DNA from 3 places in the Paenibacillus baimaensis genome. Region 3 is predicted to be linked to each of the others. Evidence: riboswitches for the same ligand, from Rfam matches in the RefSeq annotation. Region 3 holds a riboswitch; each other region holds the start of a gene.
The links. Region 3 has a riboswitch for cyclic di-GMP ahead of OB236_RS12775 (PilZ domain-containing protein). Riboswitches for the same ligand answer to the same signal wherever they lie in the genome.

Region 1 (3,282 bases), on a different contig from region 3:
TAAATACAAATAGTCCTGAACCATATAGAAGCGAAACTTCTCGATGGGGAGCGTTCCCTGCCCAAGCTCCTGTACAAAAGGATGAGTATGATTTTGGCGCCAGACATGCTGGAGCTTTTCATATAAGTAGGTTGAAAATGTCATCGACAGCTTCCTCTTTTCTTTAAAGGGTTATTTCTTCGTATGTCCCCATTCGTATATAAATTGAAGCATCACTTTGGTGAAATCTACTACCTGCTGGATCGATACCTGCTCGTTGACGGAGTGGGCATTGCCCAAATCGCCCGGTCCATAAATAGCTGCGGGAATACCAGCATCCCCAAACCAGCCCCCATCGGTGACAGTCGGTGATACATCAACAATAGGCTGGCTGTTCAAAATACGCTCGTGAGCCCCTATTAACGCACGAACAGCGGCATGCTGCGGGTCCACCTCCAATGAAGGGAAGATTTCGCCGCGATCTTCAATCATCGACGACCCGCCCCATGTAAACTCAGGGGGATTGTCTCTAAGCCATACATCTCCAGCAGCCACCAGTCTGATATGCTCCTCGATTTCTTTGGCTACTTGTTCATGGGTCTCATTCGGATAAAAATGTACGGTGATCCATAATCGGCATTCATCGGCAATGAACGCGGCATGTCGACCGCCTTCAATGACGGCAGGATTGATCGTACTTGCTCCTGGTGGACAATCCGGATAACTTTTAATTACGGACCAGTGACGCTCCAAATCCTGCAGCCCTTGAATCAACTTCACCATTTTCTCAATAGCGCTTGCGCCGAATAGCTTGCCTCCGGCATGGATCATGCTCCTTCTCGTCGCGTCGTGAAAGGTTTGCTTGCTCTTCACCGTGATCCAGCCTGTAATGACGCCGCCCTGCCCTTGAATATGCAAATCACTCGTATCGACAACAACGGCAAAATCCGCGCTGTACCCGCGTTTGCAGCATTCAAGCGTTCCCGCTTCGCCTATTTCTTCTCCAATCACGGATTGGAACGTAAGGTCACCGGGCAGCCGGATACCTGCTTCATGAAGCAGCTGAGTAGCAAACAGCGCCCCGGCAAGCCCCGCCTTCATATCCGCGGCACCTCGGCCAATGATCGCACCGTCCCTGACAATCGGGGTGAAGGGTGTCGTTTCCCAAGCTTCGTCTGGACTCACCTCAGCCACGTCCATATGACCATTAATAATCAAGCTTTTATACGTATCTGATGCACTGCCTTTTAACACACCAACGACATTCGGATCTCCAGGGTATACGTCCCATTTGTCAATAACAAAGCCCTTATCCTGCAAAAATGCAGCGACAAACTGCTGTGCCTCCTCCGTATTGCGAGCGGGTGGCGCCGGTGTTTGAAACCGGATCAAACGCTCGACCAGATCGATGAGCTCCACCTGTCGCTGGTCTACTTGTTGAAGCAATGCTTCCAGATTTATCTTCACTATCTTAGCCCCCTTCCGTTACATAAAAAGACGCCTCTCCTGAAGAAGAAGCCCTGCTCATAATGATCAAATAGTAGCATACCTGCACGGGTTTACTCAATCGAGTCTTTCGATTCATACCATGTAGCCTTCATGGCTAATACAGGTTGAACTTCATAGTACCCTGTGGTATGATAGGCTCAAATCTAATAACTTTTGAAAAGGGCAAACCTGTCGAAAGGCAGGGACGCAAAGCCACGAGTCTAAAGCATTTTGCTATGATCGTCGGGTCGCCAAGAGGCAACAGTACATTGTACCCTCTTTTGGCTTAATGACAAGGGAGGTTTTTTGCTATGTATTCCAAATTAAAGATTTTCGTTACCTTACTCACCGTTATGCTTTTTCTTATCTCTTCGTTGGTACAAGCAGAAACTGCAAGCGCCAGCGCGCCACTGCAAGCTAGTAATTTAACAGAGCTGGAATTAACAATTCAAGCTGAGCTTGCTAAAAAATCAGATTCCATTACAATCACCTACACAGCTAAAGATACAGAAGATTCGAAAAGTTACGTTCAAGCAATTAAAAATACTATAGACCTTGCACAACGGAATCTTGAGGAAGAACTTTACTGGAATATGAAAGACCTGTCTATGAATATGAAGGGAAGCATCGGTAATATTACGATTACTCTAACGCCACAATATCTTACGTCAGTAGAACAAGACCAATACGTAGACAATGAGGTTGACCGTATTCTGAAGGAAATTCTGACACCAAACATGAACAATCTTGAAAAAGAAGCTGCCATTCACGACTATGTCGTCTCCAATACCTCTTATGAAAATTTAGACGACATTGGTCATACGGCTTACTCAGCACTCTTCAACAAAAAGGCCGTGTGCCAAGGCTATGCGATCCTAACGAATAAGCTTCTCAATAAAGCAGGAATCACAAGTCGGCTCGTGGTTGGTTACATAAATGATGATCCTGCGCAAACGCACATGTGGAATGCAGTAAACATAGATAGCAACTGGTATATGCTTGATACCGTCTTTGACGACCCTACACCTGATAATCCAGGTGTTCAATCTACTAAATATTTTAATGTAACAAATGAAGCTCTTCTGAAAACGGGTCATACTTGGGTGGAAAGCGATTATCCGATTGCAAAATAAGATATGATTGTTAAGAAAAAGGGACCCTCGGCCCCTTTTTTACTGCATGTATGACTAAACGAGTATCATCTGTCTCATTGCTGCATGTTACCAATGTAAGAATTTGATCATCCTTTTGCAGATTCACAGCCGCCTGATACATAGATTTTTTTCGATATTGGTCTAAATCAAGAAGAAACGCATCGTCGTTTTCATATGAAATATCGACAGTATCTTTTCTAGCGTCAATGGTATAAACGGAAAATATTTCCCAATCGCTCATTTTCCCTTGTATTCCCCAATTAATATTGCGGTGCTCCGCAAAAAAATCTTTGTTTTTATAATTACCAAGGCTTCCGAACATGGAGCCATCTATCATATTATGTCCATAAATGACAAGATTACGTTGTTCTTGATTCGTGTCCAGACGGTAATCCATAAACACACTGCCATAAATGGACTTTTTACCTGATGCGTCTCTGTTTAAGTAATAATCATTGTCTTTATGCTGTAGGACCGGATAATCGACACTAGTGCCGTCAACACGGAGCCATCCAATGATTTCTTTATTAATAGCCAATAAACTTTGGAATCTCTCATTTTCCGTTGGGCCTTTGGCTACAGCGCTTGCTTCTTTGGTTAGTTCAGTGGACTCATTTGCCTGTTCTGTATTGGGTTGTGCTTTTGTATGGTATAGACTTAA
Region 2 (3,282 bases), on a different contig from region 3:
TGCGGGAAGATTAGGACCCGTCACGCTCTCATACGCCTTGCAGCCCAAAAATAAAAAGGAACTGTACCACTATCCTGAAGGTAAAATCACAATTGGATAAACGCAGCAAAAAAAGAATCAGGCTCACGGAACAGCGCAACCAAACGGCGCAGCTCCGGTACCTGATTCTTTATGCGTTTAATGCTAATTCTAACTACATTATCCGTTCTGCTTCATCGTTTCAACCAGCTCATGCAGCACCTTGCCGGCATCATCATAAGGGACTTGGCACGTTCCTGCCGCCTTATGCCCGCCGCCGCCATTTGCAAGCATCAAAGCGCCTACGTCGGTGTTGGAGGTACGATTGATAATGCTGTGACCGCAGGCAAACACACAATTTTGCTTGTTTCGGCCATCGACGATCCAGATCGAAATATTTTGTTCCGGATACAAGGCGTACACCATAAATCGATTGCCCGGATAAATCGTTTCCACGTTGCGCAGATCGGTGACAATCACATTGCCGTCTGCATATGTATGCTGCTTTAACATCGCTTTATAGTCGACGTCCAATTCAAAATAACGCTTTGTCCGCTCTACAACATCCGGCAGCTGCATAATCTCGTCAACCGTCATCGTCGCACAGTGATCGACCAAATCCTCCATCAGCTGATAATTGCTGATTCTATAATCACGGTAGCGTCCTAATCCAGTGCGGGCATCCATGATGAAGGACAATAAATCCCAGCCTGAAGGATTCAAAATATCATCTGCAGAGAACTGCGCGGAATCCGCTTTATCCACACCCTGCATAATGTTATCGATATCACCAAAACGTTCCTTGCCACCATAGTAATCATATACAACACGGGCAGCGCTTGGTGCGACACGGGTCTCGCCTTTATATACGATTTCTGGGCCTGTCCGCTCCAACTCACTCGAATGGTGGTCAAACCATAAACCGCAGCCGGGTACATACGGGACATTCGCCAAAATATCATTTTCATTGACTTCAACCAATCCATCCTGCATATCCTTCGGATGAACGAATTTCATTTCGTCGATCATTCCCATTTTTTTAAAGAGCATTGCACATACCAAGCCATCAAAGTCGGATCGTGTAATTAAACGCATGGTCTTTCCTCCTATATAGTCCCGTTGAACTATAGTAATCTATCTATTATTATAAACAATGGACCTAATAGAGACAATAGCTGGAAGCAGAAAAAAGCATACCTTTGGCCGTGTCAGCTCCAAGATACACCTGCATAATCTCCTAAATATAACCAGATTCCATTTTATTTATCTACATCGCATGTCAATATTATTTCCATTCTCTACTTAGGCGAGACTCTGCTCATTAGTACGAAAGCTTAAATAGTGATATAAGCTAACAAATAAGTCATTTTCCAGATCACAGCGAATCGACAGCTTGACCTCTCCGCGCCAGTAGAATGTTATCAGATGTCCGGTTTTCCCCATCACCATTTCTACATCCCACCATGGATTCCGCAAATCAAATATCTCACGGTTAATAAACATCTTGGGGCCATCATTCGACAAATAAATGCCGATCATGTCGGTGCCAACCTTCGTATAAAATCCGGTTCTTGTCATCAAATTTCTATTTTCGTTCATCTATGATCCACCTCTCTTATCTCTCAAACAAAAAGACTCCTGATCCACTGGTCAGGAGTCGCAGTTATATGCGCATCACAGTACCTTCGGCAGCTGGCTGGCTGGGTGCATCTTGCTTGCACCGTAAGCCCCTATAGTTTTGCGTCACAAGTTTCCACTTGCTTTGCCATTATCGAGAATTGAGCTATAATTATTCGACAAGTTTAAGCATATAAGATAAGAAGCTCATTATAAATGAATCTGTAGACCCAATTAATCATATTATACAAGTCTAATTACCTAAACTTTCATTAATTATAAATGACACTATGATATTACAAGGTCACTATCGTACCCTTTGATGTCATCCTGAGAAGTAACTGAACATGAAAATATAAATTTTCCTAACACAAAAGAGGGCTTTCGCCCCCTTCATGTAAAACCACATATAATTATTTTACATATTTCTTAACCTTTTCAATTGCCTCGTCCTCAGTAGCCCCAGTCACATAACGCCCATTAATATATATAAAAGCAAATCGTGAGCAGGGACCGCAATAAGATTTGCAGGCTACTTTGATGTCAGCGTCCGGGGCCAGCTTTTGCAGCTTGGATACGGCCGTCTTCATCTTCATATGCTTGCACTTATCACAGACGCGAATATCGTTTGCCATAACTTACAAATCCTCTCATATCCCATGAATACACAGCTTAGTGATCGCCGTGATTCCCTTTACCCGGATTGGTGACTGCAAAGCCTTCCTCCGGTGTGTAGAAATAATCGATGCGGATTCCATCCAGTAAAGGCTCGTCCTTCTTCAAAACCACATCAATTCCTTTATCGGTGCTAACTACAACGTCATCTTCAGTCGGCTTGTCCATCCCCATACCATAATGCGCATGGTCACCATGGCTATGCGTAATATAGATGCGAACCTTTAAATCTTTGTCTTCTTCTTTTTCCAGCTCAGCCAATAAGACTTTCGCTGCATTACGTGAAATTTTAACGTTCATTTCCTCTGCCCACTCCCTGTATGCTTTTCTCCTTATTGTAAAGAAACCACTCTCGGAAATCAACCCATTATATAGCTATTTGACGGTTATTACAGTTCTGTAATAAATCGACGCACCTCGTCCAGAGTCAGATCGGGTGTATGCAGGACGGAAGGAGCTGCTTCTGAAGGTGCCAAGGTGCCTTTATACAATGCCTCTATCGCCTCCGTATCCTTCAAAATATGTCCGGTAAGCAGACACACCGCTGTGCATTCCTTATCGATAATACCGGCAGCAGCAAGCTTTTTCAGCCCTGCTACTGAAGCTGCAGATGCAGGCTCACAGCCGATACCGCTGCGGTCGATTCGATCTTTGGCCAGCATGATTTCCTCGTCAGTCACCGATACGGTCACACCTTTCGTATACTTGATAGCATACTGCAGTGCCTTCTTCCAGCTGGGCGGATTCCCGATATTCATTGCCGTTGCCCGTGTATAGGGATTCCTTACAGGCTTAAGCTGGGCATCTCCTTGAGCAACCATCTGGTGAAACGGACTGGCCCCCTCCGCCTGAACAACGGCAACGCGTGGCAGCTTATCAATCATCCCGAGCTCCTTTAGCTCGTACAAGCCTTTGCCCAATGCAGTTGCATTGCTTAATGCACCTCCCGGAACTACGATCCAATCCGGCATT
Region 3 (3,282 bases):
CGCAGCTTCTTTGTGTCGCTCGTTACGTCAGGATCACACAGCAGCTCGCTCAGCTTCTCATAGCGACCTGCCAACGACTGTAACTTGTCAATCATACCAATCACTCCTTATCCGTTAGTTAAGACCACATCATCCGTATAGGTTCAAATGACCAACCACTATGCTTACATCGTTCCCGCGTCCGATGCCTCGCTATACGTTGAAGCGGAAATGCATCACATCTCCGTCCTTCACGACGTATTCTTTTCCTTCCAGACGTACCTGGCCTTTTTCCTTGGCGCCATTCATCGAGCCGGCATTGACCAGATCCTGATAGGCAACAACCTCAGCTCGAATAAAGCCACGTTCAAAATCGGTATGAATCACACCCGCCGCTTGCGGTGCTTTGGTCCCCTCGACAATCGTCCATGCACGAACCTCTTGTACGCCAGCTGTAAAATACGTATATAAACCGAGCAGTCGATAAGCGGCTTTAATCAGACGGTTCAAGCCCGATTCCTGCAAACCGAGTTCTTCCAGGAACATCGCCTTATCCTCGCCTTCCAGCTCCGCAATTTCCGATTCTACCTTGGCACTGATCGGCACAACTTCCGCACCTTCAGCCGCGGCGAACTCGCGAACCTTTTGCACATAAGGGTTATCATCAGCAGTAGCCACTTCATCCTCACTTACATTGGCTGCATACAGCATCGGCTTCATTGTCAATAAATGCAGATCGCGAATCAGCAGCTTCTCATCAGCGCTTAATTCCACACTGCGCGCAGGCTGGTCGTTATACAAGGCTTCCTTCACACGCTCCAGGCATTCGACCTCAGCTGCATACTTTTTGTCGCCGCCCTTAATATTTTTACGCGAACGCTCGATCCGTTTTTCAACCGATTCAATATCCGCCAATACAAGCTCCAAATTAATCGTCTCAATATCGCTAACCGGATTGATGCCGCCGGATACGTGTGTAATGTTCTCATCCTCGAAGCAGCGCACTACGTGAACAATCGCATCCACCTCACGGATATGAGCCAGAAACTTGTTGCCAAGTCCTTCTCCCTTGCTCGCGCCCTTAACCAGACCGGCAATATCGACAAATTCAAAAGCTGTAGGCACTACGCTCTTAGGTATGACAATTTCCGTCAGCTTAACCAGACGCTCATCAGGAACCTCTACCACACCGACATTTGGGTCAATTGTACAAAAAGGGTAGTTCGCCATTTCGGCGCCTGCCTGTGTTATCGCATTAAATAAAGTGGATTTTCCTACGTTCGGCAGACCCACGATTCCAGCTTTTAAAGCCATGTATAGGACAACTCCTTAATTAAATGTTTTCCGTATCCCTAAATAGTTATTATATCGCATTTAAAGAACTATTGTCACTATGCAAAAAAATCCGCCTGAGGGGCGGAGTCAACCAAGCTTATGCCGTTATTGATTTACTTGAATGTACGCTTTATCATTTCCAAATTCTTTTTGCTAAAGTGCGCTTCCACCTGTTTTTTCAATACATAAGCTCTTAATGAATTGGCTTTGTCTGAAGCCAGCTGCACGTATTGGGCCCCGTAATAATAACCGCCCTCGATCTTTTCACGTCTGATGACCTCGCATACGCAAGGAAATGAAAAGCCCAGATCCAATTCGGCATCTACGACTGAATCGTGCCCAAGATCGAACTCGTCCCGGACAGTAAATCCAAGTCCACTCACACTTATATTTTGAACGGTCAGCCCAACAGCCTTGCTTAACGGTTGCTTTTCATTCGTATCCAGACGGATCAGCTTATGGATTGTGCCCTTTTCACTGACCTCAATCCGGGGATTGCTGCGCTTTTCTATAAACCGCTGCCGATTTTGCGGTGGGTTAATCACGATTAGCGAGCCTTCATCCTTGGCCACCACAGTCGATTGGAATGTAAAAATACCTCCCGCTGAATATACGGTCAGTTTCACCGAATCTCCCAGCTCAAAAACCTTGTATTCAGGAATTTCAATTTCCAAAATGTCACCTTCTGCATACGATAACAGACCTGTGGACACAAAATCATTTTTCTCCACAACAGTACGGCTATGAATCAAGACAGTGGACGGGTTTTTGAATATCTCATCCGTGTATTCGTAACTTATGCCTGAGGTTACAGATCTGGATAGCATCGTCATCCCACTCCTCACATTGATATCTCTGTAATTCAATCCTGATTCATGCCGATATAATAATAAAGGCCGCTCTCCGACATCAAGTCTGGAAAACAGCCGTTGCACACCGCTAGTGAAGCTTCATCGGCGGCTAGGCTGTCATAGTCTCTTCATGCAAGAAACCTTAGACCCTGAGCTTTGCGTCCTTGCTTTTCAGCAAGTTTGCCTACGGGTATCATTTGGTGATGAAAATCACAGCATTTTAGGACATAATACCTATATGAGGTGATGCTGTTATTATACGTTCTCGATTTTATCTCTGCAAGCTTTTTTCATGGAATTTACAATAAATTCATTTGTATTTGATGAAAATGTGATATAATGCTCCAAATTAAGGGGAAGGTGATGCCATGACAGCTCAAAATGATCCAAAACCCGAACAATCACTGGAAACGCATTCAATTGTCTTGTTTGATGGCGTTTGCCGATTTTGTAATGGATGGGTACAATTCATTCTACGTCATGATCAGCACGATACGTTCCGATTTGCTCCACTTCAATCCGATTACGCCATACAACTGCTAGCCTCCGGTATATTGAAGAATGAGAACGATTCACTGGATTCGGTTATACTCTGTGAAGGACGTTCTGTCTACACCCATTCTTCGGCAGTTTTGCAAATTTGCAAACGATTAGGGGGTGCCTGGCGTCTGCTCACCGTGTTCACAGCCATACCTAAACCGATTAGAGACGCTGTCTACCGATTCATTGCCAAGCGCAGGTATCGCTGGTTCGGCAAGTACGACAGCTGCATGATTCCCAGTGCAGAGATTCGCAGCAAGTTTATCGGATAATGGCATTTTCCACAGCGATTTCAAGTGATTTGTGCATAACCACCGGGTTATCCACAGCTTTATCCACAGCATGTTCACAACCGAATATTTGTTCCCTGTTTATTCACATCCCAACTGCTAGAAGAGGTGTTTCCTGTGCAAGAGCACATTGAATATATGCAGGCCGCAATTGAAGAAGCACGCAAGGCTGAAGAGCTGCTCGAGGTGCCTATCGGGGCTGTTGTTGTATGGCAAAATCAGATTATTGGCCGCGGCTATAATCTAAGAGAATCCACGCTGGACCCGCTCGCTCACGCAGAACTGAT

Region 1: it holds a riboswitch for cyclic di-GMP, as region 3 does, so the genes downstream of both, OB236_RS17295 (transglutaminase domain-containing protein) here and OB236_RS12775 (PilZ domain-containing protein) in region 3, are expected to answer to the same signal.
Region 2: it holds a riboswitch for cyclic di-GMP, as region 3 does, so the genes downstream of both, OB236_RS21530 (hypothetical protein) here and OB236_RS12775 (PilZ domain-containing protein) in region 3, are expected to answer to the same signal.

The regions. Positions count from the first base shown of each region.
Region 1 is NZ_JAOQIO010000069.1:94,395-97,676, reverse strand. Features, by position in the region: gene tenA (thiaminase II) at 1-144, opposite strand, end outside; gene OB236_RS17300 (acetylornithine deacetylase) at 172-1,446, opposite strand; cyclic di-GMP riboswitch class I at 1,640-1,723, shown strand; gene OB236_RS17295 (transglutaminase domain-containing protein) at 1,779-2,600, shown strand; gene srtB (class B sortase) at 2,611-3,282, opposite strand, start outside.
Region 2 is NZ_JAOQIO010000084.1:531,279-534,560, reverse strand. Features, by position in the region: gene OB236_RS21540 (TrkH family potassium uptake protein) at 1-100, shown strand, start outside; gene OB236_RS21535 (DHH family phosphoesterase) at 199-1,113, opposite strand; gene OB236_RS21530 (hypothetical protein) at 1,321-1,617, opposite strand; cyclic di-GMP riboswitch class I at 1,703-1,795, opposite strand; gene OB236_RS21525 (DUF1450 domain-containing protein) at 2,049-2,270, opposite strand; gene OB236_RS21520 (heme biosynthesis protein HemY) at 2,308-2,610, opposite strand; gene thrC (threonine synthase) at 2,700-3,282, opposite strand, start outside.
Region 3 is NZ_JAOQIO010000036.1:139,750-143,031, forward strand. Features, by position in the region: gene prfA (peptide chain release factor 1) at 1-95, opposite strand, end outside; gene ychF (redox-regulated ATPase YchF) at 193-1,293, opposite strand; gene OB236_RS12775 (PilZ domain-containing protein) at 1,428-2,141, opposite strand; cyclic di-GMP riboswitch class I at 2,267-2,360, opposite strand; gene OB236_RS12780 (thiol-disulfide oxidoreductase DCC family protein) at 2,534-2,977, shown strand; gene tadA (tRNA adenosine(34) deaminase TadA) at 3,113-3,282, shown strand, end outside.